2 linked regions of the Frondihabitans sp. PAMC 28766 genome follow. The protein of the gene in region 1 binds, or shares a complex with, the protein of each later gene. Links are inferred from orthologs where the notes say so. Each region holds a gene or a part of one and is shown on either strand. Other genes may lie near its edges.

Evidence for each region.
Region 2: the proteins of AX769_RS01440 (region 1) and trxA are in contact, whole or in part, in an NMR structure (PDB 2IPA), measured with the Bacillus subtilis proteins. The link is inferred for Frondihabitans sp. PAMC 28766 from one-to-one orthologs.

What each region holds. Positions count from the first base shown.
Region 1 is NZ_CP014513.1:305,009-320,495, reverse strand. The notes cover bases 8,297-11,097. They hold AX769_RS01440 (arsenate reductase ArsC), read left to right. Parts: upstream 8,297-9,392; coding sequence 9,393-9,803; downstream 9,804-11,097. Other genes in these bases: AX769_RS01435 (serine/threonine-protein kinase), read left to right, coding at 10,037-11,097; AX769_RS01445 (metalloregulator ArsR/SmtB family transcription factor), read right to left, coding at 8,937-9,305; AX769_RS01450 (metalloregulator ArsR/SmtB family transcription factor), read right to left, coding at 8,567-8,929; AX769_RS01455 (cation diffusion facilitator family transporter), read right to left, coding at 8,297-8,411. Outside these bases: AX769_RS01495 (TetR/AcrR family transcriptional regulator), read right to left, coding at 1,154-1,786; AX769_RS01490 (hypothetical protein), read right to left, coding at 1,791-2,204; AX769_RS01485 (VOC family protein), read right to left, coding at 2,463-2,816; AX769_RS23570 (hypothetical protein), read right to left, coding at 2,941-3,108; AX769_RS01480 (acyltransferase), read right to left, coding at 3,164-4,342; AX769_RS01475 (SDR family NAD(P)-dependent oxidoreductase), read left to right, coding at 4,461-5,174; AX769_RS01470 (mycofactocin-coupled SDR family oxidoreductase), read right to left, coding at 5,232-6,086; AX769_RS01465 (TetR/AcrR family transcriptional regulator), read right to left, coding at 6,200-6,751; AX769_RS01460 (MBL fold metallo-hydrolase), read left to right, coding at 6,805-7,518; more of AX769_RS01455, read right to left, coding at 7,542-8,296; more of AX769_RS01435, read left to right, coding at 11,098-11,389; AX769_RS01430 (aspartate/glutamate racemase family protein), read right to left, coding at 11,448-12,161; AX769_RS01425 (ornithine cyclodeaminase family protein), read right to left, coding at 12,158-13,165; AX769_RS01420 (ABC transporter substrate-binding protein), read right to left, coding at 13,165-14,064; AX769_RS01415 (MFS transporter), read right to left, coding at 14,161-15,487. UniProt on the Bacillus subtilis protein: Catalyzes the reduction of arsenate [As(V)] to arsenite [As(III)]. In vitro, can dephosphorylate para-nitrophenyl phosphate (pNPP).
Region 2 is NZ_CP014513.1:851,038-866,425, forward strand. What follows is about bases 5,584-8,285. They hold trxA (thioredoxin), read left to right. Parts: upstream 5,584-6,622; coding sequence 6,623-6,949; downstream 6,950-8,285. Other genes in these bases: trxB (thioredoxin-disulfide reductase), read left to right, coding at 5,584-6,561; AX769_RS04140 (PLP-dependent aminotransferase family protein), read left to right, coding at 7,085-8,285. Outside these bases: AX769_RS04115 (CCA tRNA nucleotidyltransferase), read right to left, coding at 1-1,383; AX769_RS04120 (DUF6049 family protein), read left to right, coding at 1,454-3,739; murein biosynthesis integral membrane protein MurJ, read left to right, coding at 3,736-5,433; more of trxB, read left to right, coding at 5,578-5,583; more of AX769_RS04140, read left to right, coding at 8,286-8,389; AX769_RS04145 (D-alanine--D-alanine ligase), read left to right, coding at 8,483-9,457; AX769_RS04150 (GNAT family N-acetyltransferase), read right to left, coding at 9,488-10,036; AX769_RS04155 (hypothetical protein), read right to left, coding at 10,200-10,877; AX769_RS04160 (ParB/RepB/Spo0J family partition protein), read right to left, coding at 10,965-11,924; AX769_RS04165 (ParA family protein), read right to left, coding at 11,924-12,838; 16S rRNA (guanine(527)-N(7))-methyltransferase RsmG, read right to left, coding at 12,911-13,549; AX769_RS04175 (R3H domain-containing nucleic acid-binding protein), read right to left, coding at 13,586-14,227; membrane protein insertase YidC, read right to left, coding at 14,232-15,224; membrane protein insertion efficiency factor YidD, read right to left, coding at 15,229-15,388. UniProt on the Bacillus subtilis protein: Participates in various redox reactions through the reversible oxidation of its active center dithiol to a disulfide and catalyzes dithiol-disulfide exchange reactions.

The sequences.
Region 1 (15,487 bases):
GTCGAGTTCCCACTCGCCCAAGATCGCTCAGGGGTGCATATCAGTGCACGTCAGTGAGGTTTCCGACTAGGGCGTGTTGATCAAGTGTTTTGGGTGTGTGTCGGGTCACGATTGATGGATGCATGAGCGTGATGTGATTTCGGACGACGCGTGGGCAGTGATCGAGCCGTTGTTGCCAGTCGTCCAGGGAAGGTCGCGTCCGTGGTTGCCGCACCGGATGGTCGTGGAGGGCATCGTGTGGCGGTTCCGGACGGGGTCGCCTTGGAGGGATCTCCCGGAGCGGTTCGGGCCGTGGAACACGGTGTTCAAACGGTTCGACCGGTGGGCGAAGGATGGTACCTGGCAGGAGATTCTGACGGCGGTGCAAGCGCGCAGCGACCAGCTCGGAAAGCTCGACTGGGTGGTATCGATCGATTCGACGATCACGCGGGTGCATCAGCACGGTGCGACCCTCGCCCGCACCACAGGGGGCACGATCGAATTACACGATTCTGGGCCCGGAGCCCTCTGATCACGCGATCGGAAAGTCCAGGGGCGGTCTGACCTGCAAGATTCATCTGGTCGCGGATGGTCGAGGGCGACCGTTGAGCATGATCCTGACGCCGGGGAACGTCAATGACACCACGATGCTGGCCGACACGATCGACCGGATCCGGGTGCCGACCGGAGGTCTTGGCCGGCCCAGAACACGGCCCGAGCGGGTCCTGGCGGACAAGGGCTACCCGTCACGGGCGAACCGCATCTATCTCGCCGGCCGTGGCATCAAAGCGACGATCCCGATCAAGGCTGACCAAGAACGCAACCGCCGAAAACGAGGTTCCGCGGGTGGTCGCCCGCCCGCGTTCGATGCGGAGATTTATAAACGCCGCAACGTCGTCGAGCGCAGCTTCAACCGGCTGAAGAACTGGCGCGGCATCGCGATGCGATCCGACAAAACCGCCCGCAACTACCAAGCAGGCGTCACCCTCGCCGCGACCCTTATCTGGATCAACACCGACTTACTCAACACGGCCTAGGGGACATCCACGTCAACGGCGAGCCATTCTCCAGGGCGCCGTGCGCGGCCTGCCAGGCTGCCCAGCAGTAATTTTTCTATGACGCCAACTCGGCTGAATCCTGACCGGGAAGGCATCCCTGATGGATGCAGCTCGGGTCACGAGTGGATTTCGACTCCCGAGAGGAAGAGGTCTGCGAGTTGTGCTGCATGGGTGGCAGGGTCTGCTTCCGGGTGGGCTTGGAGGTAGCCGATCAGGGAATCGATCAGGCCCTGGTATCCCAGTGCCATGATGCGAAGATCCGCGGCGCGAATCGTTCCCTCGGATTGGCCGCGCGCGAGGAGCAGCTCGTGCTCGGCGTACGTGGTTTCGTAGTCGAGCATGCTCAATCGCTGTTTGCCGTCAGAGCTCCGGAGGTTATGAACGATCTGGTCGATCGTGTCGAGATCGGTTCCGTGAGTGCGGGTGAACAGGGCGGTGCCGGCGAAGACGGCACGAATCACGTCGGGTGCCGGTGCGGACACGTCCAGGTCTGTGACAAGTGCTTCGCGAAGTCGCTTGGCCAGGTGGGCGACGGTGTGCTCCATCACGTCGTCGCGGTCGTCGAAGTAATGCCAGATCAACCCTTTGGCAACACCAGCTGTCGAGGCAATCAAAGTCAGAGTGGCGTTCGCGTAGCCGTGGGCTGCGATGGTCTCGCTGGCGCCTCGGATGATCTGCTCGCGTCGCTCGTCCGCGCTGAGACGCTCCCGGCGTCGCTTCGGGACGTCGTCTGTCGAGTCGTCAGGCATGACGTCAATTCTTGTGCATCACCGCCCACCGCACGACGTCGAGAACGACTCCCACCATGAGGAGGGCGACGATCACCATCTCGATCCGCATCCAGAAGGGAACGAATCCCGGGATCACTGCCTCGATCACGTTGACGAGGAGCAGGGTGGCTGCGATGACTCCGACCGCCCGGATGCCGCCGCGTCCGCCACTCTGCGCGCGTCGGAGACGAAGCGGCAACACCACCGCGAACACGGCGACGATGATCGCGTGTCCCCAGGCGTTCGCCGTAGCCCGGTCCGGCGCGGTGATGGAGAGAACCACCAGTGCGACAACGGTGCCCGCGGTGGCGACGAGGTACGCCCCCACGAGCCGTGAAGCCGTCGGGAGAGCGACAGCTCTCTGCCGGCTGGAGATACCGAAGAAACTATTGACCATACAGTCATTATGAATGCATTTTGACTAAGCGGTCAATACTCCGGCCTCAGCCGTCGGCGAATCGTGGCGCCATTCGGACGGGGCCTGCACCGTTCATGGAAACTAGTGCGCGGACGGATACGTCCGACGTGTATGAGCCGATCACCGTTCTGGCGCAGCAAGCTCGTGCAGCTATTACAGCCAGTACCTAGCGGGTTGCGACCTGCCGAGTTTCGCGGACGTCGACAAGCGGGAACCGCTTGTGGGTGGTGGTCCGCCTCAGTCGTGGTCCTGGGCGATGTTCAGTACGGCGCCACCTGGGGGACGGACGAAGAAACGTCGCACGCCCCATTCCTCGGTCACCAGTGGATGCACGATCTCGTATCCGGCAGCTTGCATCGTGGCGTAAGTCGCGTCGACATCCGTGACCTTGACGGTCGCAGCCGGATTTTCGTGCGCCGTTGCATCATGGGTGAACACCTGCAGGGCGGTGCCCGTGGAGTCGTCGAGAAAACGCGTGATCCATTCCAGGCCGAGAGGTTCTTCGACCATGCCCAGCGAGTCGACGTAGAACCGGCGGGCGGCATCGAGGTCATCGACTCGCAGATTTGGAATGACCCGTGTGACCGTCATTGTTCCTCCTCGGCCCATACGATACGCCGACCGCAGCATCCCCTAAGTGGCAGCAACCGCACCGTTGCCATGAAGGACTGCCTACCGGGGGGAGTCTCCGAAGTGCTCAACTAGCCGCCGAAGATCAGCCGAGGTAGTCGCCGGCCTCCAGGCTCGTCTGATCGAGCTCGGCCGCGTCGGGACGACGAGACACAGGGGCCGTACCTCCGAGCCGAACGGGCCTCGGCCGCGTCGCGAACACGACCAGCAGGAGCAGCGACCAGAGCGCCGCGGACCTCGCGAAGATCATCATGAGTCAGGAGTACTCGGTCGCTGCCACCGGGGTACGGGGTTGACATGCCCCGCCGTCAGTGAGCCACAGGCGTCAGCTTTCGCTTCACCACCTGCGACAACCGGTGCGCCGGCTTCTCGACGATGCGATAGAACAGCCAGCCGAACGCGAGCGACACGGGGGTCGCGATGAAGACGGCGGCGCCCTCGGCCGACCGCGGCAGCAGCTGCGCGACTGCGATCACGATGGGCTCGTGGGTGAGGTAGAGGCTGAACGAGATCATGCCGAGCCACTGCACCGCGCGCAGCGTCAGCAGGTGTTTGGCGACGGCCGAGCCGAGCGCGATGAAGACGAAGAGAGCGGCGCCGATCAGCACGGGGAACTGCGTGGCGCCCAGCAGGTGTGCGGGCAGGCGGGGGCCGATCGTCCAGCGGGCGGTGAGCAGCAGCACTGCCACGACGGTGAGCACCGACCACGTGACCCGGTGGCGGGCCGACCCGTTGATCCTGCCGATGGCATCCTGCAGCCGGGGCAGCGCCGTGGCGAAGAGCGCGCCGATGGCGAAGGCCGGGAGGTACTCGAGGCTCGGGTGATTCGAGACGGCGCCGACCGCGGCCAGCGCGGCCACGACGAAGACGAGTTGCAGCCACCAGCGCTTCAGCCGAACGGCGAGGACGACGTAGAGCGGCAGCAGCAACGAAAACAGCACCTCCCACTGCAGCGACCAGAGCGGGTCGTCGAGCGAGTTGACTCCGTCGACCAGCAGCCCGTCGCGGGCGAGCTTCAGCGCGGTCGGGTCTTCGGGGTGGGCGCGCAGGTAGGGGCTCGGGTCGTGGGTGAGGCCGTGCCGCGAGAAGACGGTGATGACGATCGCGGCCCAGACGAGCGCACCGAAGACCGGCAGATACAGGCGCAGGATGCGAGACCCGTAGTAGGCGCGCCACGAGAACTTCGCTCGGCGCAGAACCGGCAGCGTGAGCACGAAGCCGCTCAGCACGAAGAAGATCATCACGGCCTCGGTGCCGGCCAGCACGACGCGCAGGGGCGAGTAGTCGAACCACCCCCACCCGCCCGCCTTCGGGATCAGCCACTCGGGGTTGGCGAAGTGCGGCACGACGAGCACGCCGTGGTAGACGAGCACGACGAAGGCGGCGACGCCGCGGAGGCCGTCGAGGTGACGGAAGCGTTCGGGCGCGGCCGCAGTGGGCGCGCTGGCGGCGGTTTCGGGGCCCGCGCCGGGCTGAGTGAGTGTCATCGTGCGATACCGTACGGGTCCCCCGAAAGGAGGACAACCCTCCCGTTCGGGGCGAAGGCGCCAGGTGGCGACGACGGCGACGCCGTGCGGCCCACGCGGGCGGGGCTAGCGTGGTGGCATGAGCGAAACAGCCGAGAGCAACCGTCCGCACGCCGTCGTGATCGGGGCCGGGCCCGGCATCGGGGCCTCCGTCGCACGGCGACTGGCGAGCGAGGGGTTCGACCTGACGCTGGTGTCGCGCGACACCGCACGACTCGGCGAGCTGGCGGTGAGCCTGCGCGCGAGCGGCGGCGGCGATGGCGGCAGCGACGGGCCGACCGTCGACGTGCAGGCCGGCGACGCGAGCGACCCGGCCGCTCTGCGGGAGGCGCTCGAGGCGGTCCGCGACCGGGCGACGCCCCCGTCGATCCTGGTCTACAACGCGGCGATGCTCGAGCCGACTTCTCTGCTCACGGTGAGCGAGGCGAAGCTCGCCGAGGGCTACGCGGTCGACGTGATCGGTGCGATCGTGGCAGCGCAGGTGTTCTTGCCCGCGATGCAGGAGGCAGCGCAGGGCACCGTCATCTTCACGAGCGGCGGCGCCGGCATCCACCCGAGCCCGGGGATAGCGACCGTCTCGATGGGCAAGGCGGCCCTGCGGTCGGCCGCGACGATGCTTGCCGCGGAGGTGTCGGAGGGCGGGGTGCATGTCGTCAGCGTGGCGGTGAGCGGGGCTGTCGAACCGGGCACGCTCTTCGATCCTGATCTCATCGCCGACCTGTACTGGCGTCTCCACACCCAGCCGCAGGCCGAGTGGACGAGCGAGGAGCCGTTCGACGGAGTCGCCGCCTAGCAGGCGCGAAGCAGCCGGCCGGGGCGTCGGCCAGGCCGCGCCCCGGGTCGGTGCCGCTCAGTCTTTCGGATCCATGTTGATGCCGGCCATCGCGAGGTGCCCCGAGTCGACGGGCAGCGAGATGCCGGTGACGTTGGAGGCCAGGTCGGAGTTGAGGAACAGCGCGGCGTTGGCGATGACTTCGGGGTTCAAGAACCCCGAGCCCTTGAGGATGCCGTACGTCTTGCCGGCTTTCAGCAGGTCGTCGTACGTGCCGCCCTGGTGGCCCGACATCATGTCGTAGCCCTGCTGGTTGTTGGTCATGCCGGTGAGGATCGTGCCCGGGTTCACCGTGTTGGCCCGGATGCCCTGCGGGCCGAGCTCGACCGCGATCGCCTTCATGAACCCGACAACGGCGAACTTCGCCGCCGTGTAGTGCGAGAAGAACGGCCCGCCCTCGAGACCGTTGACCGACGAGGTCATCACGATCGAACCCTTCTGACGTTCGATCATGTGCGGCACGACCGCCTTGACCGACTGCCAGACGCCGGTGATGTTGATGTCGATCATCTCCTGCCAGGTCTCGCGCGTCATCTCCTGCACGGGGCCGAGCGTCCAGATGCCGGCGTTGGCGATGAGCGCGTCGATCTGGCCGAACTGGGCGATGCCCTCGGCGACGGCCGCGTCGAGCTGATCCTGCTCGCGCACGTCGGCCTCGATGGCGAGCACCCGGCGGTCGAGCGCCTCGACCTTGCTGACGGTCTCGGCGATGTCGTCGGGCGTGGTGTGCGGGTAGGGGACGCTGGCGAAGGGTTTCGTGGTGTCGACGAAGACGATGTCGGCACCCTCCCTCGCCGAGACGATGGCGTGAGCGCGGCCCTGGCCGCGGCCCCCGCCGGTGATGAAGACGACTTTTCCGTCGAGTAGACCCATTTCGTTCGCTCCTTCGCGAGTGACGTGCGCGCTCGGTGGGAGCGTGCTCCGGGTGCCCGGGATCGACGGCATTGATGGCTGCGATCATCCTTGAGGCACCCGGTGCCATAAAGTTACTCCTCCCGGTCGGTCGTCGACAGGACGTCGAGCAGGTTCGTCACCCCGAAGAGCCAGGCGTCGTCGACGCTGCCACCGAGGGTGAAGCCCCCGCTCAGCTCCATGCTGACGAATCCGACGACCCAGGCGGTCAGTGTCCGGGCTGCTTCCAGCGCGTGATCGGGCCCCGCCAGACGGGCGGCGAGGTCGAGGATGGCGCGGCTCGCGGCCTCCCCGTATTCCGGGCGGGCGACGGGAACGCCCGCGCCCGGGGTCATGACCAGTTGGAACGCCGCGGGGCGCTCGCCTCCGAAAGTGCGGACTGCCGCGGCGAGCTCCACCGGGTCGGCGGTGGCGTCCAGGCGGCGGGCGAGGTCGGTCAGTGTCGCCTCCGCCACGAGCCGGATCAGGTCGTCCCTGCCGCCGACCCTCTTGTAGAGCGAGGGGGGCCGGACGCCGACGCGCTGGGCGACCGCGTTCATCGTCAGCCCGGCCAGCCCGTCGAGCTCAAGGAGGTCGCGCGCTGCGAGCACGATGGCTTCGACCGAGGTCTTCTCTGGCGTAGGCATGCATCGAGTATAGCTATTGACCATAGCCATGATGGCTACGTACGATAGCCATCATGAAGCTCACCTCATCGCTCCACCGCATCGGCAACGACATCGTCGCCGCCTACCTCGTGGTCACACCCGCCGGGGTGACCGTCATCGACGCCGGTCTGGCCGGTCACTGGCATGACCTGAACGTCGAACTCACGTCCATCGGCCTGACGATCGCCGACGTGAAGGGCATCATCCTGACGCACGGCGACTCCGACCACGTGGGCTTCGCCGAGCGCCTTCGGCGCGAACACGGCGTGCCGGTCTACATCGGCGCGGCCGATGCGGCCCGCGCGAAGGGTGGACCCAAGCCGGCGAACGCGAAGCAGCCCATGAAGCTCGGGCCGTTGCTCGCATTCGGCGCCTACACCGTGCGGAAGGGCGGGTTGCGGACGACGTGGCTGACCGACGTCGTCGAGGTGCGCGGCGGCGAGACGCTCGATCTGCCGGGCGAGCCTCAGATCATCGCGCTTCCCGGGCACTCCGAGGGCAGCATCGCTCTGTACGTGCCCATGGCCGATGCCGTGTTCGTCGGCGACGGACTCACCACGCGCCACGTCATGACCGGCACGACGGGCCCGCAGCCGGCGCCGTTCACCGACGACCCCGATCAGGCCATCGTGTCGCTGCAGTCCATCCTGGCCACCGACGCCACCTGGGTGCTCCCCGGTCACGGCGCACCCTGGAAGGGCGGGGTGCGGGCTGCGGTGGACGCCGTCGCGCGACGCGGCGACTGACAGCTGCGGGTGGCGGGTCCCCCTTAGCCCCCGCTTGCCGCATGCTCCTTTGGAGTGACCAGGAAGGTGTCCAGGTTGCCGATTGCCGAGTGAACGTGCTCGGCGGCGTGATCAGCGATGTGAGTCGCCGCGTGCAGGTGGGGAGTCGCGACCTCGATCGTCGCTGAACCCGTGAGGCGGTGGCCGATCCAACGAAGCCGGAGTTCTCGGACCGCGTGGACTTCATCGGCATGCTCGAGGGCGCGCTCGGCTCGCTCGTAGAGGTCGGGGTCGATGGCGTCCATGAGTCGGGATCCGATCGATTTCACCGTGCCCCAGAGCAGCAGCAGGATCGAGACCGCGATCAGGAGTCCGATGATGGGATCGGCGAGCGGGAACCCGAGGAGGACGCCGACGGCCCCGAGGATGACCGAGAGCGAGGTGAAGCCGTCAAGGCGAGCGTGGACGCCGTCGGCGACGAGGGCCGCCGAACCGATCTTCCTGCCCACGCGGATGCGGTAGAGGGCCACCAACTCGTTGCCGGCGAAGCCGATCAGGCCCGCCGCGACCAACAGCCACGGGTTCTCAACCGGGCGGGGGTGGATGAATCTGTCGACGGCCTCCCAGCCGGCGACGACAGCGGAGAGCGCAACGACGAAGACGATGAACATGCCGGCCAGGTCTTCTGCTCGACCGAAGCCGTACGTGTACCGGCGGGTTGCCAAGCGCCGACCCAGGACGAACGCGATCCAGAGCGGCACGGCGGTCAGGGCGTCCGCGAAGTTGTGAATCGTGTCGGCCAGAAGGGCGACGGAACCGGTGAGCCCTACCAGAACAGCCTGCAGGACGGTGGTGCCGAGCAGGACGAACATGCTGATCTTCAGGGCTCGTACGCCGGCGGAAGATGCCTCCATGGCGTCGTCGATCGAGTCGGCCGAGTCATGCGTGTGTGGGACGAAGAGGTCGTAGAGGAACCCCTTCACGCCGCCGTGCGGGTGGTCGTGATCGTGCGGATGGCCGTGATCGTGATCGTGATCGTGCGGGTGGTCGTGGTCGTGCGAGTGCCCGCTCACCGGTTGACCTCATCGGCCTGGTGGTGCTGCGCGTATCCGACGACGTGCTCGGCCTGCTTGATCGCATCGATGACGAGCTCGGATGCGTGTTCGTCCGTCAGCCGATAGAACACGGTCGTGCCTTCGCGGCGCGTCTGGACCATCCGCGCCAGTCGGAGTTTCGCAAGATGCTGTGACACCGCGGGCGCGCTCTTGTCGACGACATCGGCCAGGTGGTTCACCGACATCTCCTCGGCGTTCTTCAACGCGAGGATGATCCGCACCCGGGTGGCATCCGCAAGCATCGCGAACACCTCGACGGCGAGCTCGACATATTCGGAGTCGGAATCGAGCCCGCTTAGTTGCGTATTCAAGTGCATACGCAGATTATGCCTCGCTTTCCCCTCGGGCGCTGGCGAGCAGCCCGGCCAGTGAGTCGAGCGCGCCCGGCACTAGCGCGTAATAAGCCCAGGTGCCGCGCTGATCGCGTGTCAGAAGCCCCGCGTCGACCAGGATCTTCAAGTGGTGCGAGATCGTGCCCTGCGAGAGGCCGAGTGGTTCTGTCAGATCGCAGACGCACGCCTCCGCGTCCTGGTGCGAGGCGACCATCGACACCAGGCGCAACCGTGTCGGCTCAGCCACTGCCTTCAGGACGCGGGCAAGACTCGCGGCGTCCTCGGCGCCGATGGGCTGCTTGGTCAACGGAGAGCAGCATGCCCCGAGGACGGTCAGGGGGAGAAGTTCCGCGGTCGACATGCACACACCATACCGAATGCATTGACAGCCATCAATGTAATGGGTGAGACTCGGTCCATCGACAACCGTCAATGTAGGGAGCCGTCCATGACCGACATGCCGATCATCCTGTTCGTCTGCGTTCACAACGCAGGGCGGTCGCAGATGGCCGCCGGTTTCACCAGAGCCTTGTCGGGGGGCGCCGTCGAGGTCCGCTCCGGCGGCTCGGAACCCGGGACCTCTGTCAACCCGGTCGCCGTCGAGGCGATGCGCGAAGTCGCCATCGACATCTCCGAGGAAGTGCCGCAGCTGATGACGACCGAGCAGGTGCGCGACTCAGACGTCGTCGTCACCATGGGCTGCGGCGACGCCTGCCCCGTCTTTCCCGGGAAGCGCTACGAGGACTGGGAGCTCGAGGATCCTGCCGGCCGCCCCCTCGACGAGGTGCGACTCGTTCGCGACGAGATCAAGACGCGTGTCGAGAAACTCGTCGCAGGGCTCCTGCCCGAAGCCGTCTGAGACCACATTTTCTGCCGACAAACCGAGGAGGTGAACCCCATGGACGAGTGCTGCGAGGGCTGCTGCTAAGCGCCACCAACCACTACCAGACCCCCTCCGCTGAACGGCGAAGGGGGTCTTCCTCCGAGAAGCCACCCTCGGCTCATATTCGAAAGCTCACATGGTCGAAGCGGACGCGCCGAGCGAGCTCCCGGGTGAGAGCTTCAGCGTCGCCACCGGAGTAAGACTTCCCTGTGCCCGATTCGTCTCCGCCCACTCCTCTGCTCGCCGACCGGTACCGGTTGGGTGAGCCGCTCGGGCGGGGCGGCATGTCGACGGTCTACCGGGCCGAGGACACCGTTCTGAATCGATCGGTCGCCGTCAAGATCCTGTCGTTCCTCGACGCGGATGCGGTCGGCGCCGATCGGGCTCGTTCCGAGATCCGGATGCTGGCGTCTCTGAGCCACCGGGGTCTGGTGACCCTCTTCGACGCCGACACGACCCTCGTCGACGGGCAAGAGAAGACGTTCCTCGTCATGGAGCTGGTCGACGGGCCGTCGCTGGGCGAGCGTCTCCGTGAAGGAGCGATTGCCGAGGCGGACGTCGTCGTCCTGGCGACCGAGCTCGCCGAAGCGCTGGTCGTGATCCATGATGCCGGCATCGTGCACCGCGACATCAAACCCGGGAACGTGCTCTTGGGCCCGTCCGTCGTCGCGTTGCGCCCCTTCGACGCGAAGCTGGCAGACTTCGGCATCGCCATCCTGACCGATCGGGCCAGCACGCTGACCGCCACGGGAATGATGGTCGGTACGGCCGCGTACCTGAGCCCGGAGCAGCCTCGAGAACGACCCGCGACGACGGCCTCCGACATCTACTCTCTCGGGCTCGTCCTCCTCGAAGCACTGACCGGGAGACACCCCTTCCCGGGGTCCATGACCGAGACGCTCGCTGCGCGCATGAACAGGAGCCCCGAGATCCCGACCGGGTTCGGATACCGGTGGAGGTCGCTTCTCACCGCCATGACCGCGCTCGCACCCGAGGACCGGCCGACGGCGCGGGAAGTCCTTCAGCGTCTCGCGGCACCGGAAGAGCTTCCCGCGACACTCGGCAACCCTGGCTTCGCGGGCGAATCGGAGGGGCTCGCGCCCACCAAGGTCATGACGGCCGAGGCCATGCCCTCGGACGCCTCCACGACGCCGACGGCCCTGCTGCCATCCGACCAGGGTGCGGGCGAACCGAGACTCGGCCTCTCCAGACGCGTGCGCATTGCGGGCGGTGTGGCGGCGCTCATCATCGTCCTCGCCGTTTCGGCGACGGTGCTCGTGGCGTCGAACCATTCCCCTGCGACCGCGAAGGTCTCCACGTCTCCCACGGCGCCCTCCTCGCCGGCGACCGGACCGGCTTCGACATCCTCTGCCCCTGCAGTCTCGTCGTCACCGAATCCGGTCCAACCGGTGCCGTCGACGGTGCAGACTGCGGCTCCGACGGTGCAGACCGGCATCCCGACGACGTCCACTCCCGCCGTGGGCATTCCCGCCGGCAGCGGTAAGAGCCCGACTCAGGGCAACGGGAATGGGCAGGGCAAAGGTCACGGCAAGAACAAGTGACCGTTCCGTGGCGATCGACAGGGGGACGTCGCGACCGGCCCTCCACTCTCCGCCGCGCTCAGGCGCTCCAGCTCCGCTGCTTCGCGAGAGGTGTGGCGAACGAGTCGATCTTGCTGGTCGAGAGGCCCTGGCGGATGAGCGTCTCGACGAGGGCGGCGGCGGCGGCAACTCCATCCACCACGGGCACCGGCAGGCGGTCCCGCACGTGCTCTTCGAGGCCGGCCATGCCGGCGCAGCCGAGGCAGATCACTTCGGCGCCGCGGGCGATGGCGCGCTGCCCCGCGGCGACGAATGCCTCTGCGGTGGCGAAAGGGTCCTCGTCGAGCTCGAGCACACCGAGACCGGTGTCTTCGATCGCAGCGCACCGGTCGATGAGACCCGCGGTGGTGAGGCTGTCCTCGATCTGCCCGACGGCTCGGCGCACGGTGGTGACGACGCCGTAGCGGCGGCCGAGCGGCATGGCGAGGTGGGCGGCGGCCTCGGTGATGTCGACCACGGGGATCGAGAGCAGCTCGCGGGCACCCTCGCGCCCGTGTTCGCCGAACCCGGCCATCACCACGCCGTCGACGTCGACTGGCAGCGTCTCGAGCGTCTGCAAGACGGCGGCCGCGCTGATGAAGCTGTCGTACCAGCCTTCGGCCGACGCGACGCCCCACGCCGGCGTGATCCCGACGATCTCGACGTCGGGGCCGACGGCGAGCCTCGCTCGGGCCGCCGCGGTCTCGGTCATGGACTCGGTCGTGTTGCAGTTCACGACAGCGATCCGGATCACGAGATCACCGCTTTCGACGCCGGCGAGAGCTGCGCGACGGTGCCGATGCCGAGCTCACGGGCGAGGTCGATCACGCGAGCCGCGACCGCGAGATCCTGCGCCCCGAGACCGACGGAGTCGAAGACGGTGATCTCGTCGTCGCTCGAGCGGCCCGGTGCTGTGCCGGCGATGACCTCGCCGAGCTCGGGCAGCGGCGTCTCTCGCCTGAGCGACCCCTCGGCGAGGGCGACCAGAAGATCGCCCGACTTCGCGAGCGCCGTCGCGCGGCTGTCGACGAAGACGGTGCCGCGGGCCATGGCTCGGCCGTCGAGCTCGCGGTGGCTCGCGCGGGGGCGCGCACCGACCGCGTTGACGTGCTGGCCCTCGTGCAGCCAGGCTCCGTGGACGATCGGATCGATCGAGGGTGTCAGCGTGCAGAGCACGTCCGACTCGTCGACGACCTCCTGCGGGCTCGACGCGATGACGCACCGGGCGGGCAGGTCACGCCCGACCTCCTGCAAGAAGCGGTCGATCGTGCCGGACGAACGCGACCAGACGACGATCCGGTCGAACGGCCGCACCGCGGCGAACCGGCGGGCGTGCTCGATGGCGAGATTGCCCAGGCCGATCAGGCCGAGAGTGCTGCTGTCGGGGCGGGCGAGGTGCCGGGTGGCCACCACCGAGGTCGCGGCCGTCCGCGCCCGGGTGATGGCCATGCCGTCGAGCACGGCCACGCACTGTCCGGTGACCGCCGACGAGACCAGGATCGTGGAGCGCTGCGTCGGCAGGCCGCGATCGCCGTTCTCGGGGATGTCGCCCATGAGCTTCACGGCAACCAGGCCGAGCCGGTCCGAGCGCACCGCCATGGGCAGGAACACGGCGTCGTCCAAGCCGGTGAGCGCGACCGGTGCCGGCTGCGTCATGGCGCCCGAGCCGAGATCCCGGTGGATGGACTCCACGGCCTCGACGACGTCGACGGCCCCGATGACAGCGCCGATCTCCGACGCGCCGAGGACGAGGGCCATCAGGCGGTGACCGTGCTGCTGGCGCCCAGAAGCTCTTCGAGCGACGGCAGATGCGTGACGAGGCCGCCCTCGGAGAGGATCCGCATCCACCGGTCGGAGGCGTCGCGGTCGATGACGGCGGAGTCCCAGACGCCGCCCTCGGCCATCTCGTCGGCGGCCTTGCGGAGGAGCGCCTGGTCTTTGCCGGGCCAGCGGGCGGCGAGGACCGCCTCGATCTCGGCATCCGCGTCGTGCGAGGTGATCTTCACCATCGCTGCGGCGATGCCGTCCATGAAGCGGTCGACGCGGTCGCCGAGCTCGTCGACGCGCTCGGTGAGCGTGTAGTAGACGCTGTTGGGCATGATTCCGCCGGCGTCGAGGTGACGGAAGACGATCGCGCCGCCGCCCGCCGCGACGAGCTCTTCGGCCGAGACGAGGTCGAGGATGATCGCGTCGCCGAGACCGCCCTGGTAGAGCTCGATGAGCATCGCGGTCGACAGGTCGCGCACGAAGCGGGTCGCCGAGACGTCGAGCCCGGCTTCGCGGATGAGGCCCGCGGTGAACTCGTACGGGGCGCTTCCGCCGGCGCCGGGTGCGAGCACGACCTTGCCGGCCAGCCAGTCGAGGCCGACGGGCGAGGTCTCGGTGCGGGCGACGATCGTCATGGGGAACTTGTGGTTGAGCTGGCCCACGACGGAGAGCTTGCGCGGCATGCCGGCGTACATTCCGGGCACCCAGAGGCCGCCGAGGGCGAGGTCGGCCTCGCGCGACTCGATGTCGTCGAGCACGCCGGTCCACGGGTCGCGAGCCACGGCGGTGACGGCGAGCCCGCGCTCGGCGAAGAGGCCGCCCTGGTCGGCGACGTACTCGGGCAGGTAGTTGAGGCCGTTCGCGGTCGCAGAGATCTTCAGGGTGTCCATGTGTTCCTCCAGAGGGTTCGAGGTCGGAGGGCGGGCCGGAGGTTCCGGCCCGCCTGGGGTGGGTTCAGGCCCGGCTGGTCGCCAGGGTGTTCTCGTTCACGTCTTCGAGCGAGCGGCCCCGGGTCTCGGGGCGAAGCGCGACGCGACGACCAGGATCAGATACATGACCGCGGCGAGGCTGAAGACTCCGGCGAAGGCGAAGTGGCCGTAGAGAGCGATCGCGAGGAAGGGCATGACCGCGCCGGCGATGTTGCCGATGCCGTTGACGATCGAGGCTCCCGAGGCGCGGATCGCGGTCGGGTAGACCTCGGCCGTCCAGGCGGCGAGGGTCGTGTTCGTCACCATCGTGAAGAACTGGAACAGGGCGCCGAGCACCAGGATCAGCGCGGTGTCGTTGCCGAACCCGGCGAACGCCAGCGCGGTCAGGCAGCCCAGGATCCCGGCGGTCGTGACGGCCGCCTTCCGGCCCACGCGGTTCGCGATCAGAGCCGCGGCGGTGCAGCCGAGCAGCGACCCGATGTTCATGATCATCGTGTAGAGGAGGCTCTGCGAGACCGAGTAGCCGCGCTCGACGAGCAGGGTCGGCATGAGGAAGTTCAGGGTGACCTGCGACCCGAAGGCCATCCACGACGCGATGCCGATCGAGATGGTGCGACGCAGCACGAGGCGCTGGAAGACGGCGGCGGGTGACGAGTGCAGGGCGACCGGGGGCAGGTCGGCCTGGGTCAGCGTGACGGGCGACTTCGCGTCGGCCGACGGCTTCAGGCTGTTCGAGGCCAGGATCGCGAGAGAGCGGTTGGCGTCGTCGACGCGGCCGTTCGAGAGCAGCCAGCGCGGGGTCTCGGGCAGGCGCCGACGGAAGAGGACGACGAACAGGGCAGGGATCGCGAGCAGGGCGAACGACCAGCGCCAGACCGTGTCGTTGCCGCCGAGCGGGGCCGCGAGCGGGCCGAGGAGCAGCAGGAAGAAGCCGTACGAGATGAAGTTGCCCACGCCGCCGGCGCCGACGTTGATCGTCGCGATCAGGCCGCCGCGGAAGCGGGTCGCGACCATCTCGGAGAGCATCGCGATGCCGATCATGAACTCGCCGCCGACGCCGATGCCGACGATGAGGCGGCTGACGAGCAGCATGTCGTAGTTGAACGCCACCGCGCTGAGCAGGCCGCCCAGCGTGTAGACGAGCAGGTTGAGGCTGAGCGAGAAGCGGCGGCCGTAGCGGTCGGCGAGCCAGCCGGCGACGAAGCGGCCGATGAGGCCGCCGACGACGGTCGCCGTGTTGATCGTGGTCAGCTGGACGTCGCCGATGCTCAGCGACGTCTTGATGTTGGTGGCCATCGCGCCGACCGAGTTCTGCTCGAGGGTGTCGAAGAACTCGCCGGCGAGGATGAGCATCAGCACCGCGAACTGGGCACGGGTGAAGCCG
Region 2 (15,388 bases), 550 kb from region 1 along the record:
CTCTTCGCCGAGCGGGCCCTCTTCCGTCCGCAGTTCGAGCAAGAAGCGGTAGGCCTCACCGACCTCGCGGGACGGCTTGATACCGAGGATCGCCTGGATCTGCACACCGTCCAGGTCGGGGCGCAGACTGTCGATCTCTTCTCTCTCGCGCAGCTCGGCGATCCTGTGCTCGAGGTCGTCGTAGGCGAAGCCGAGCCGGTCGGCCTTCCGCCGGTTGCGAGTGGTGACGTCGGCCCGGGTGAGCATGTGCAGCCGCTCGAGCTGGTCGCCGGCGTCGCGCACGTAGCGCCGCACGGCCGAGTCGGTCCACGCGCCCTCGGTGTAGCCGAAGAAGCGCAGGTGCAACTCGATCAGCTGGTAGACCGCGGCGATCGTGTCGTTGTCGAAGCGCAGCTCTTTCAGGCGCTTCTTCGCGAGCTTCGCGCCCACGAGGTCGTGGTGGTGGAAGGTAACCACACCACCCGGTTCCAGCCGCCGCGTGGCGGGCTTTCCGATGTCATGCAGAAGGGAGGCGAGGCGCAGCGTGAGGTCGGGCGGGCTGCCCGGGTGACGCGAGGCCTCGTATCCGATCGCCTGGGTCAGCACGGTGAGGCTGTGCTCGTAGACGTCTTTGTGGTGGTGGTGCTCGTCGCGCTCCAGGATCATCGCCGGCAGCTCGGGCAGGACGAGCGCGGCGATGCCCGTCTCGACGAGCAGCCGGATGCCCGGCACGGGGTCGTCGGTCTTGAGCAACTTCGACAGTTCGTCGTTGACACGCTCGATCGAGACGATGGACAGCGTCGACGCCCGCGACGCCATCGCCTCGCGCACCTCGTCGGAGACGGTGAAGCCGAGTTGCGCCGTGAAGCGAGCGGCGCGCATCATGCGCAGCGGGTCGTCGCGGAACGAGTCGACCGCGGCCCCCGGGGTCGAGAGGCGACCGGCCAGCAGATCTTCGACGCCGCCCGACGGGTCGACGAGCACGCGAGACGGCAGCCGCAGCGCCATGGCGTTCACTGTGAAATCGCGGCGGACAAGATCACCCTCGAGCGTGTCGCCGAACTCGACCTCGGGCTTACGCGTCTCGCCGTCGTAGACGTCGCTGCGGTAGGTGGTGATCTCGACGGTCTCGCCGTCGACCCGCGCCGCGATCGTGCCGAAGGCCCGACCGACGTCCCAGTGCGCCGAGGCGAGCGGGACGACGATCGCGAGGATCTCGTCGGGGCTGGCCGACGTGGTGAAGTCGAAGTCGTTCACGGGCCGGCCGATGAAGGCGTCACGCACCGGGCCTCCGACGAGGGCGAGCTCGTGGCCCGCCTTCTCGAAGGCACGGGCCAAGAGGTCGACACGAGGGGTGGCCGCCAGGTGATCGAGCCGTTCGACGGCCGAGGCGACGGTATCCATGACGCATCAGCATGCCACAGGCACAGCATCCAGGTTCCTGGCACGTCATTCCCTAGACTCGCTATGCCTCATGAGATCTCTGTCCGCGTTCGCCGTCGCCTCCCTGGCCGCCCTCGCTCTTGCCGTCGGCCTGCCGGGCACTGAGGCGACCGCGGCGACGACCCCGGTCGCGAGCAGCGTGAACGCGACGCCCGCGTCGACGGCGACAGCGCCCGGCACCACGGCTTCCGGCACGCCGGCGACGCCGGTCTCCACCTCCACTTCCTCTTCCGCGGTCACGATGTCGCTCGCCCCGGGCGACAACGGGATCGTCAAGTCGAACGGCGCCCTCACGGCGACGATCACCGTGCACAACGGCACCTCGCAGGCACTCGAGGCGGGCGTCGCGACCGTCTATCTCGACAAGGCGACCTTCTCGAGCCGCTCGCAGATCGAATCCTGGTTCGCCCGCCCTGCCAACGACACGACGGACGCCCTCGGCTCGTACCTGACGAGCGTCGAGGTGCCCGCGATCCCGGCCGGCACCACCGCGAGCCCGATCTCGATCACGCTGCCACCCGACACCCTCGGGCTGACCGGAAGCGACTGGGGGGCGAAGGCCTTCGGCGCCCGCTACGCCGTGAACGACACGCCCCTCACCGAGCAGCACTCGAGCGTCGTCTACTTCCCGGGCGTCAGCTTCGCGCCGACGAAACTCGCCGTCGCCGTGCCGATCACCGTGCCGGCGTCGACGACGGGGTTGATCTCGAGCGAGGCCCTCGCGAACTACACGTCGACGGACGGCGTCTTGACCCAAGAACTCGACGCGGTGCGAGGCCGCGAAGTCGCGCTCGGCATCGATCCGATGATCCTGGCGTCGATCCGCATCCTCGGCAACGACGCCCCGCCCTCGGCCATCGTCTGGCTGCAGAGGCTCGAGTCGGCACCCAATGAGACCTTCGCCCTCGCGTATGCCGACGCCGACATCTCGGCCCTGCGACAGGCCGGCGAGGTCACCCTGCCGGGCCCGATCGACTTCGCGGCCCAGATCGCGGCGCAGCAGGCTCGCGACCCGCAGGTCTACGAGTCGAACCTGGCCCCCGCGACCCCGGGGCAGACGGCGGCACCGACCAAGACGGCGACGAAGCCGACGGCGCCCGCCACCAAGACCGCCACACCCGCACCGACTGCGACCACGATCCCTCCGACCTCGTCGGTGCCGACCACGCAGTCGCTGCTCGCATTCGACTACACACTGAAGGGCGTGGCCTGGCCGCTCGACAACACGGTCGGGTCGGACGACCTCGCGGCCTTCGCCAAGAGCGGCGACACGACGACGATCCTCTCGAGCGCCAACGTCAAGGTGTCGGGCGGCGACGGGGCGAACGCCGCGACGACGATCGGGTCGACGAAGGCGATCGTCTCCGACGCCGACCTGTCGGGCCTGCTGCGCGACTCGGCCTCGGCGAACACCGAGGAGGAGTTCTCAGCCGACATGGCCGAGCTCTCGGCCGAGCTCGCCACTCTCGCGCACGAGCGCCCGAGCAATGCCGTCACCCTCTTCGCCACGCTCGATCGCAACTGGGCGACGACCGAGCCGCGGCTCACCGAGGCGCTCACCGCCCTGTCGAAGCTGACTTGGTCGAAGAGCATCCACCTCACCGACGCAGCCGCCGCCAGCCCGGCGCCGGGCAGCCTCGTGTCGCGCACCGCGGCCGACAGCCGCGTCGACGCGTTGATGCCGCTCGTCAAATCCGACATGGCCCTCGACCAGTTCGCGACCGCCCTGGCCACGCCGACGCTCGTGACGGCGAAGTTCCGGCTGCAGACACTGGCGCTCTCCTCGACCGCCTGGGCGGGCAACCCCTCGGGGCTCGCGACCGAGATCGGCAAGGCAGGATCAGCAGTCGCCACGACCACGACGCAGGTCTCGGTCGTGCAGGGCAGCACCATCAACATCCTCGGCGACCGATCGTCGCTGCCGCTCTACGTGCAGAACGACACCGCGTCGGCCGCGACCGTCTATCTGCGCGTCGTTCCGTCCAATTACTCGCTCACCGTCGAGAAGAACAACCTGCCGGTGACGATCCAGCCGAAGTCGCAGCAGCGCATCACGGTGCCGGTGCAGTCGGTCGCCAACGGCAAGGTCACACTGACGCTCAGCCTGTCGAGCCGGCAGGGCATCGCGATCTCGACGCCGTCGCAGGTGATGATCAACGTGCAGGCCGGTTGGGAGACCGTCATCACCCTCGTCTTCGGCATCGCCGTGGTCCTGCTCTTCGGCGGCGGCATCTACCGCAGTGTGCGGCGCCGGCGTGGCAAGACAGGCGGCGGCGACGGCGACGGCGAGCCGACCTCCGTCGAGGCCGACGCGTGACCGACGCAGCCGGGTATGCGGGGGCCGAGGAGCCGGATCCTGCCCTCGAGCGGGCGCCTGTCCGCACCCGCAGCCTGGGCCGGGCCAGTGCCCTCCTCGCCAGCGGCACGCTCGTCTCTCGCGTGCTCGGTTTCGCGAAGACGGCCGTGCTCGCCTACGCGATCGGTCAGACCTATTCGGGCGTCGCCGACGCGTTCGCCCTCTCGAACCAGCTGCCCAACACGATCTACGCGCTGGTCGCCGGCGGTCTGCTCAGCGCCGTGCTGGTGCCGCAGATCGTGCGGGCCAGCCGCGGCCCCGACGGCGGCCAGCGCTACATCAACAAGATCGTCACCCTGGGGCTCGTCGCCTTCACGATCATCACCCTGATCGCCACGATCGCCGCACCCATCCTCGTCAATGTCTACGCCCAGCAGGCAGGATCGGGCGGAGACGGGTTCTCCCCTCGTGCCATCGCGCTGGCCACGGCCTTCGCCTACTGGTGCCTGCCGCAGATCTTCTTCTACGCGGTCTATTCGCTGCTCAGCGAGATCCTCAACGCGAGGCAGATCTTCGGGCCCTTCACCTGGGCCCCGGTGCTCAACAACGTCGTGTCGATCCTCGGCCTCGTCGTGTTCGTCGTGGCGTTCGGGTCGCGCAACACGCTGGTCGACGACTGGACGACCGGCAAGACCGTCATCCTGGCCGGCACTGCCACGCTCGGAGTGGCAGCCCAGGCGGGCTTCCTCCTCGTCTTCTGGCGGCGCGCGGGGCTCTCGTTCAAGCCCGACTTCCGCTGGCGCGGCGTAGGCCTCCGCGACACCGGCCGGGCGGCGGGCTGGATGTTCGCGCTGATCCTGGTGACCCAGCTCGCCGGTATCGTCCAGAGCCGCGTGGCCACCCTCGGCAGCGATCAGGGCGCCTCCAACGCCACGCTCGCAGCGGCGTGGCTGATCTTCTTCCTGCCGCACGGAATCGTGACGGTGTCGATTGCGACGGCTTACTTCACAAGCATGACGGCGCACGCGGATCGCGGAGACCTCCGTGCCGTCCGCAACAACCTCTCGGAGTCGATGCGATCGATCGGCATGTTCCTGGTCTTCTCGACCATCGCCCTCGCGGTGGTGGCCTTCCCGTTCGCCCGCTTCTACGAGGTGAAGTTCGGCGACGTGACGGCGATGGCCGCGGTGATCCTGGCGTATCTGCCGGGCCTCGTCTTCTTCAGCATGCTGTTCCTCCTGCAGCGGGTGTTCTTCGCCTTCCACGAGCAGCGCACGGTCTTCTTCCTGCAGCTCGTCCAGTCGGTCATCTTCGTGATCGCGGCGGGCATCTGCGCGGCCGCCGTCTCACCGCACCACATCGCGGTCGCCATCGCGATCTCGACCTCGATCGCCGGCATCGCGCAGACCATCGTGGCGCTGCGGATGGTCACGAGGCGCCTGGGCGGCATGGACGGCCGGTGGATCGTGCGGCGGCACGTCCAATACCTGGTGTTCTCGGTCGTCGCCGGACTGGTGGGTCTGGCTGTCGTATCCGGTATGGGTGGTTACAACCCCCACGGATTCGGGCAAGACAGTGCTTTCCGGGCTCTCGTGACGATCATCGTCGGGGGCGCCGTCATGGCGGTGGTGTACTTCGTGCTGCTCACGGCGGCCCGGATCCCCGAGCTGTCGGCGATCACGCGACCCGTCCTCCGCCGCCTTCGACGTCGCTGATCCTGACGCCTTTAGGGCCCACTCGCCCTGCGTCGCCGTCGCGACCGGGAGCACCCATGAAGCGCGGAATAAGCGGTCGGTAGAATGCGTTTCACGACTCAGGTGCGCGGATACTCCGGGCATCGCACTCACGAAAGGTGCCAGATGCGCCAGGTCATCATCATCGGTTCCGGCCCCGCCGGTTACACCGCTGCGATCTACGCGGGCCGCGCCGGTCTCAACCCCCTCGTCGTCGCCTCGTCCGTCGAAGCGGGCGGTGAGCTCATGAAGACCACCGAGATCGAGAACTTCCCCGGCTTCCCCGAGGGCCTCCAAGGCCCCGACCTGATGTTCAAGATGCAGGAGCAGGCCGAGCGCTTCGGCGCCGAGGTCCTGCTCGACGACGTCACCTCGGTCGATCTCACCGGCACGGTCAAGAAGGTCACCCTCGGCTCGGGCACCGTCGAAGAAGCACTCACTGTGATCTTCGCAACGGGCTCCGCCTACCGCAAGCTCGGCATCGAGGGCGAAGAGCGCCTCTCCGGCCGCGGCGTCTCGTGGTGCGCCACGTGCGACGGCTTCTTCTTCAAGCAGAAGGAGATCGCAGTCGTCGGGGGCGGCGACTCCGCGATGGAGGAGGCCACCTTCCTCACCCGCTTCGCGACCAAGGTCTACGTCATCCACCGCGGCGACAGCCTTCGCGCCTCGAAGATCATGCAAGATCGTGCCTACGCGAACGACAAGATCGAGTTCGTCTGGAACAAGAAGGTCACCGAGATCACCGGCGACGAGAAGGCCGGCGGCGTCGTCCTCACCGACACCGTCGACGGCTCGACCTCGACGCTCGACCTCGAGGGCCTGTTCATCGCGATCGGCAACGACCCGCGCGTCCACCTCGTCCACGGCCAGCTCGACCTCACGACCGACGGCACCGTGGCGGTCGAGGGTCGCTCCTCCAAGACGAACCTCCCCGGTGTGTTCGCCGCCGGCGACGTCATCGATGTGACCTACCGACAGGCCATCACGGCTGCCGGCTCCGGCACCGTCGCCGCCCTCGACGCCGAGCACTACCTGGCCGGCCTCCCAAAAGACCTGCTTGACCAGGCCGTCGGGGCCGACCCGGTCGAGCCCGTCACCGTCAGCGCCTAGCGCTCCGGCCCTCCGTCTTCATCCGCTTCACCGACTCCACTCTCCACGAAAGGGGAAACACATGAGCAACGCAACCGCAGTCACCGACGCGAGCTTCGAGGCCGACGTCCTCAACTCCGACGAGACGATCCTGGTCGACTTCTGGGCAGAATGGTGCGGCCCGTGTCGCGCCGTCTCGCCGATCCTCGACCAGATCGCGTCCGAGAACACCGGCAAGATCAAGATCGTCAAGCTCAACGTCGACGACAACCCCCAGATGGCCATGAAGTACCAGATCACCTCCATCCCCGCGATGAAGGTCTTCAAGGGCGGCGAGGTGGCGAAGACCATCATCGGCGCCAAGCCCAAGCCGGCCCTCGAGGCCGACCTGGCGGACTTCCTGGCGTAACTGCCACTCACACGGAAAGCCCGCCGAGCATCCACGCTGGGCGGGCTTTCTCTGTGCTGCGCCTAGCTAAAACCCCGTCACTTTCCTTTCGCTCCTATAACCTCGAGACACCCCCTCACAGAACAGGGCACTTCCATGACCAACCAGGGCACCAACCTCGATCCGTGGTACGACAGTTATGCAGACCGCACGGCAGGCCTCAGCGCCTCCGAAGTGCGAGCCCTGTTCGCCGTCGCCTCGCGCCCCGAGGTCGTTTCTCTGGCCGGCGGGATGCCGTTCGTCTCGGGGCTGCCTCGCGAGCTCGTCATGGGCGCGATCGAGAAGGTCATGCACGACAACGGCCCGATGGCCCTGCAGTACGGCTCGGGCCAGGGCACCCCGGCGATCCGCGAGCACATCATGCAGATCATGGCACTCGAGGGCATCCGCGGCAGCGCCGACAACGTCGTGGTGACCACAGGATCCCAGCAGGCCCTCGACCTCGTCACCCGGCTCTTCATCAACCCGGGCGACGTCGTGCTCGCCGAGAGCCCCAGCTACGTGGGCGCGCTCGGAGTCTTCCGCGCCTACCAGGCGGAGGTGTCGCACGTCGACATGGACGACGATGGCCTGAACCCGGAGGCACTCCGTCAGACGATCGCTCGGCTGAAGTCCGAGGGCCGGTCGATCAAGTTCCTGTACACGATCCCGAACTTCCACAATCCTGCCGGTGTGACGCTGACGTGGGCCCGCCGTCTTGAGATCCTCGACATCTGCCGGTCGAACGGCATCCTGGTGCTCGAAGACAACCCCTATGGCCTGCTCGCGTTCGACAAGCCGGCACCCCAGGCCATGCGCTCGGTCGACGACGAGGGGGTCATCTACCTCGGGTCGTTCTCGAAGACCCTGGCACCAGGATTCCGGGTCGGCTGGGCGCTCGCCCCGCATGCCATTCGCGAGAAGCTGATCCTCGCCAACGAATCGGCCACCCTCTCGCCGAATTCGTTCGGCCAGTTCGTCATCACCGAGTATCTCGACCAGGCCGACTGGAAGGGTCAGATCGACACGTTCCGCGGCATCTACAAAGAGCGCCGCGACACGATGCTCGCCGCACTGGGGGAGTACCTGCCGTCGCTGTCGTGGACGAAGCCCGACGGCGGGTTCTTCGTCTGGCTCACGCTGCCCACCGAGCTCGACTCGAAGGCCATGCTGCCTCGCGCCGTGAAAGAGCTCGTGGCGTACACGCCCGGCACCGCCTTCTATGCCGACGGCCAGGGGGCCCAAAACATCCGCCTGTCGTTCTGCTACCCGACTCCCGAGTCGATCCGCACCGGCATCGCCCGACTGGCCACGGTCATCAACGGCGAACTCGATCTGCTGCGCACCTTCTCGGGGGCGACGCTCACCACGCCGATCCCGACGAGGCAGAACGTCACGACGCCTCCGCCGAACACCATCTGATCAGCACTTTCTGATCTTCTGCGGCTGTGTGGCGATCTGACGCGACCGCGCACCGTTCCATCCTGGTCTCTCCACCGAAAGCGCCCCATCACGATGTCCACGCCACTGATTCCCGAGCCGATCCGCACCGTCACCGTCCTCGCCGGCGGCATCAGCCATGAGCGCGACGTCTCCCTGCGGTCGGGTCGCCGTGTCGCCGACAGCCTCATCGAACACGGTCTGACCGTCGAGCTCCGAGACCCGGACGCGACGCTGCTGGGCCACCTCCGCGACACTCGCCCCGATGTCGTGTGGCCCGCGCTTCACGGGGCGAGCGGCGAGGACGGCGCCCTGCGTGGTCTTCTCGAAGCCATCGACATTCCGTTCGTCGGGTCACAATCGACCGCCGCGCGCCTCGCCTGGGACAAGCCGACCGCGAAGGCCCTAGTCGCCCGCGCCGGTATCCGTACACCCCGCAGCATCACGCTGTCACACGATGCCTTCCGTGAGCTCGGTGCGGCCAGCGTGCTCGAGGCCATCGCCGACGAGCACCCGATCCCCGTCGTCGTCAAGCCGGCCCGCGGGGGGTCGGCCCAGGGCGTCACCGTCGTCGACAAGGTGGGGGCACTGCCGCGCGCGATGGTCGACGCCTACACGTATTGCGAAGACGTCGTCGTCGAGCAGAAGATCGTCGGCACTGAGATCGCCATCGGCGTGCTCGACACGGGCGACGGCCCCAGAGCGCTGCCGGCTGTCGAGATCGTCCCCACCTCTGGCTTCTACGGCTTCGAGGCTCGCTACAACGCGGGGGAGACGCGATTCTTCACCCCGGCGCGGCTCGCCGACGACGTTGCGTCCGCTGCAGCCACCGCCGCCGTCACAGCCCACGAGGCGCTGGGTCTTCGTCACCTATCCCGCGTCGACATCATCGTGGATGGCGCCGGCACCCCCTGGTTCCTCGAGGTGAACGTGCTGCCGGGCCTCACCGAGACTTCACTCGTGCCTCAGGCCCTCGAGAATGCCGGCTACGACCTCGGTTGGGTCTATGCCGAGCTCGCCCAGAAAGCCATCACCGACCACCGCGCGTAATCCATCGCAGTGTTTCACGTGAAACCATGCTCAGGCGTGATCGATGAGCCAGTCGAAGGCGTGCGCCGGTAGTCGACGGTCCGCATAGATCCGCCTCAGCGGTGGCGTCCTCTCTTCGGCGGGCCTCTCGTCTTTTGTCGGGCCCTCCCAGAGCAGCTTCAGCCCTACCTTCTCCAGCACGCGAACGGAACGCGGATTGTTCGTGAGAACCCGGGCAGTCACCGGAATGTGAGGAGCGACTTGTCCCGCAGCTACGACGGCTGCCTCAGCCAGTTCAGTGCCGAATCCCCGCCCCCACGCCTCGGGAGCCAACCGGTAGCCTAGATTCCAGATCCCCGGCTCTTCGTAGAAGAGCGCACCGCCGGTCCCGACAAACGTCTCCTCCGTAAGGCGTGCGTCTAAGCCCGCGTCTCCGAGGCGAATCGCCCAGGTGCCCAGCCCCAAGGAGCCATGGCTTCGCTGCGAATTGCCGACCAGCCGAACCGCCTGCTCTCTGCTTGTAAACCGATCGTGAGGGCTGTGCTTCCAAGTTGCGGGGTCAGAGTAGATACGGAAGACGTCCTCGACATCACTGGGCAAAAGGGGATCCAGGCGAAGGCGCGCGGTAGTCACGGCCAGAGGTGCATGTCGCATTGGTTCAGTCTCCCGCAGATCTTCGTGACGCAGCCACTGGCTTGACTACTGCCAGGGCCGGCGCGGGTCGATGTTTCACGTGAAACAATCTCCCCGGCTGAGAACAGCGTCAGTCAGCCACCGCTACATTCGGGTCTCGCAGAGTGATCCAGCGCTCTGTCTCGACGTAGCCCAGCCGCCGATTGACCGCCCGGATGCCTTCATTACGACGAGACCCACCCGTGCGGAACTCCTGATGACCATCGGTCCACGCAGCGAGGACGGACGCCGCCTTCAGCGCAGCAGCAAGGCCTTTTCTTCGGTGATCCCGGTGGACAGCAGTGAAGTCGGTCTCGATGACACCGTCCCCCACGGAGCGAACGGATGAGAACGCAATCAACTCGCCTCGGCCACCACCTCCCGTTGCGGTCGATGCTTCGGGCGCCACGGTCAGAGCGCCGAACAGCCTGGAGGAACCGAACAGCCCGACGAGCGCATCTTCACTGAGGCGCGCGTGACGCGTCGCATCGGCCTCACCCGGATAGTCGTCGACCGTCTGGGCATCCAGCATCCTGACCTGTTGTGACCATGGCAGATCAAGCTCGACGATCGAGTACTCCCAGACCCCGGGGGAGGAGACCGCACTGCGCAGGTTGGCGATGACGGTGCTCGTCTCCTCGCTGAGCAACCCGCACACAGGGTCCAGGTGCAGCCGGGCACCAAACGACTCAGCGATCGCGACCCAGCCATGGGCTAAAAGTCGTGGAAGTTCAGGATCGGTCGAAAGAAGCGCGCGATCTCCCCTCACGAGGGCACTCGGCGGAGTCGCCAACCCACAGGGACCACGTCAGATCGCCGTACAGCAACGATCCCAGCGAATGCCCTGATCAGAGGGCTACTGACCGTAGGGATCCTGGCCCATTTCTTGCAAGATCCGGTTGAGGTCGCCGATCGAGGCGAAGTCGATGGTGATCGACCCTTTGCGCGCCCCGAGGTTCACTTTCACGCGAGTATCGAACCTGTCGCCTAGCCGTTCGGCGACCTCGTTGAGGTGACCCTGCGTCGCACTCGGGGCCGGACTCTTCTTCGACGCCCCCGAACCCGGCGCGGCAGTAATGGCAGCAGCAGCAGCCTCGGCCGCGCGCACCGACAGGTCTTCATTTACGATCTTGTCGGCCAGCCGTTCCATGCCGGCCGCGTCGACGACCGACAGGATCGCGCGAGCGTGGCCGGCCGAGAGGACGCCCGAGGCGACCCGCCGTTGCACGGGGGAGGGGAGGCGAAGCAGACGCAGCGTGTTCGTCACCTGCGGGCGGCTTCGGCCGATGCGCGAGGCGAGCTCCTCCTGCGTGATGGCGAAGTCGGCCAGGAGTTGCTGGTACGCCGACGCCTCTTCCAGCGGATTCAACTGCGCCCGATGCAGGTTCTCGAGCAGAGCATCCCGCAGCATGGCGTCGTCGGCGGTGTCTTTGACGACCGCCGGGATCGTCGCAAGCCCCAGCTCCTTCGTCGCACGCAGACGCCGCTCACCCATGACCAGCTCGTACTGCGGTTGACCCGCCCCCGCGCCCTTGATTGCACGCACCACGATCGGCTGCAGGACGCCCACCTCGCGGATGGATGCCACCAGCTCGGAGAGCTCCTCCTCACGGAACTCCGTGCGGGGCTGATGCGCGTTTGGCACGATGTCGAGGGGGTTGAGACTTGCCAGGCGTGCCCCCGGTACTGCCACGAGTTCTTCCGCCGTCTGCGTTCGCGCGGGGAAGAAGACATCGACGGGCCGATCCTGCGAGTCATCGGCGACAGGGATCAGCGCGCCGATACCGCGGCCGAGGCCGGTTCTCTTCGTAGCCACTATTCGGGTGCTCCTCGGTGTGCAAGCTCGGCAGCCGCCTCGAGATACGAGAGGGAGCCGGGCGAATTGGTGTCGTAGCTGATGACGGTCTGTCCGTAGCCGGGCGCCTCGCTGATGCGTACGGAGCGGGGGATCATCGTGCGGAGGACCTCGGCGGGGAAGTGCTCGCGGACGTCAGCGGCCACCTGCTGCGACAGGTTGGTGCGGCCGTCGTACATGGTCAAGAGGATGCTCGACACCTTGAGCACCGGGTTCAGGTGCTTCTCGATCAATTGAATGTTCCGTAGAAGCTGACTCAAGCCCTCGAGCGCGTAATACTCGCACTGAATGGGGATGAGCACCTCTTGCGCTGCAACGAAAGCATTGATCGTCAGAAGACCCAGTGACGGCGGGCAGTCAACGAAGACGTAGTCGAATCGATTGGACGCAGCCTCGGTAGCTGAGAGGAAGGTGTCGAGCGCAGTTCGGAGTCGCTGCTCGCGAGCCACGAGAGAGACGAGCTCGATTTCGGCGCCGGCCAGGTGAATGGTCGAGGGGACGCAGTACAGCTCGTCGAACTCCGGGCTCTTCTGGATCACATCGGCAATCGCCGACTCACCGACCACGACATCGTAGACACTGGCCGTCTCGGCTCGGTGTTCGACACCCAGCGCAGTTGACGCATTGCCCTGAGGATCGAGATCAATTACCAGCACACGAGCACCATTGCGTGCCAATGCCGCCGACAGGTTGACCGTCGAGGTGGTCTTGCCCACCCCGCCCTTCTGGTTCGAGACGGTGATGACGCGAGTGCGCGACGGCTTGGGAAGTGTATCGACTGCCAGAGCCTCTCGGCGGCGAGAAAGGTCGGCCAGCTCACGAGCCAGGGGCGTCGTCGCGTCGTAACCGTCAGAAGCTGTAGTCACCCGATGAATCTCCGCATCGCAATGTTTCACGTGAAACGGACTGATCGGAGGCCAGGACGGCCTCAGGGTCAGCGCCGCGAGTCAGTCAACTGTAGCCCGAAAGACGCGCGTGGTTTCTTCGACGAAGCCGACACCGAGCTCGAGCACCTCGCCATCGACGAGGTGGTTTCTAGCGATCGCCTTCCGCGCCGCGATCACCTCCTCGGTCACCCGTGCACCCTTGAGGAAGAGCACCTGGCCGCCCGTCCTGACGAGCGGCGCAGCGATCGGGATGAGCTTCGACAGAGCACTGACCGCACGCGCGGTGACCTGGTCGAGATACGGCGAGATCGTCGCCTCCTCGGCACGCGCACGAACGATCTCCACATTGGTGAGGCCGAGCCGATCGGCTTCGGTTCGCAGCCAGTCGGTGCGACGCTCCATGGGCTCGATCAGGATGAGGTGCGTGTCTGGTCGTGCAGCCGCCAGCACGAGACCGGGAAGGCCGGCCCCCGAGCCGATGTCACCGACACGACCAGCGACCAACAGCGGAGCCAACAGGCCGCTGTTGATCACGTGGCGAGTCCATAGCCGCGGGAGCTCGAGAGGCCCGATCAGGCCGAGCTCTTCGCCGTACTTCGCCAGATCACGTGTGTACTGCCGGACGACGTCGATCCTGTCGCCGAAGAGGGACGCGGCGGCCGGGGGTTCCTCTTCGAGCACGCCGACGGCATCCGTCATCGAACAACCTCGACCAAGTGATACATGAAATACGAACTAGGCGCGGGTGACAACAGTGTGACGGTCGCGCCCTTCACCCTCGGACTCCGACGAGAAGTCACCACGCGAGGCGACGATGTCGTGCACGAGCTTGCGTTCGTACGAAGACATCGGAGGCAGCGAGGCCGCCGTGGCGCCTTCGTCGAGCTTGGCAACGGCTCGGTCGACGAGAGCCGTGAGCTCCTGCTCACGCGTGGCCCGTGAGCCACCGACGTCGAGGATCAGCCGTGAGAATTCGCCGGTGCGGGTCTGCACCGCGATGCGCGTGAGCTCTTGAAGAGCCGTGACGGTGTCCGGCTTCGAAAGCAGGTGAAGGTCGTTCTCGCCCGACGAGTCGACCGAGATGTACGACCGGCCGCCACGCGTCTCGATGTCGATGTCGCCGTCGAGATCGAGGATGTCGAGCAGCTCTTCGATGTAGTCGGCGGCGATGTCGCCCTCGTCGAGATCCGCGCCCTCGTCGAGATCCGCGCCCTCGTCGAGATCAGTGCCCTCGTCGAGGTCCGCGCCCTCAGCCTGGTCGACCCGCGCCGCTGCTGACCCCTGGTCGGGAGTGGCGGGCGACTCGACGAGATCCTGCGATCCAGTCGATTCGTCGTCGTCGGTGCGCGGGGTGTCGGCCCTCGGGGTGAGAGACATCTGGCTACCTGCCTTGCTTTTTGGAGCGGTTCTTGCCGACCGGCTGCACGCGCTGCGTCGTGACGCGCTTCGGCGCCTCGGCCTCGGTCACAGCCACTTCGGTCAACGAGGTGAGGCCGGGGCCGCTGGTGATCGGGTTGTTCTTGCCACGCGCCTCGCGCTCCTGGTGCTTCTTCGCGAGTCTGGCCTCGCGGGCGAGTGCCGCGTCGCTGCCCGGTGTCGGGCTGTTGCGGATCACCATGTACTGCTGGCCCATGGTCCAGAAGTTCGAGGTCAGCCAGTAGAACATGACGCCGAGAGGGAAGTTCAGACCTGAGAAGAGGAAGACCAGCGGGAGCACGTAGAGGAGCATGCGCTGCTGCCGAAACATCGGGCTCGCCTTGGTCTCGGGCGACATGTTCTTCGAGGTCAGCTGCAGCTGTGTGTAGAACTGCGAGGCGGTCATCAGGATGATCATCGCGCCGGCGATGAGCTTGACCTGGATGGCGTCGGAGTGCGTGAAGGTCTCGTGCAGCGGAGCACCGAAGAGGCTCGCGTTGGCGAACGAATGCGAGAGGGCCTTGTTGAGGAGGCCGATGCCGACCTTGCCGGTCTGAGCGTTGTGCAGAACGGTGTAGAGGCTGAAGAACACCGGCATCTGGATGAGAAGCGGCAGACACGACGAGAGCGGATTGGTGCCGGTCTCTTTGTAGAGGGCCATGGTCTCGCGCGACATGGCCTCGCGAGAGAACTGGTCTTTCTTGCCCTTGTACTTGTCCTGGATCTTCTTCAGCTGTGGCGCTACCTCCATCATGCGGCGCTGATTCTTGATCTGGCGCACGAAGATGGGGATGAGGCAGATCCGGACGATGATCGTCAGCAGAACGATCGCGAGCACCCAGGTGAGACCCGAGGTGGACGACATGCCGACCGAGACGAGCACCCAGTGCCAGAACACCAGGATCGCCTCCACCACCCAGCGGATGGGGTAGAGGATCGTGCCGATGAAATCAAGCATGGGGTCAGGCCTTCCTGGGGCTGTGCAGCTGCACAGGGCTGGTAGCAAGAACCGGGCTGCCGGCGAGTTCGGTGCCGGCGGCGAGTTCAGGTCTCGCAGTCACGAAGCCGTGGGCTGTGACCGTGTAACGGTGGTGGTGAGTGTGAGGCACGTCGTCGATTCCG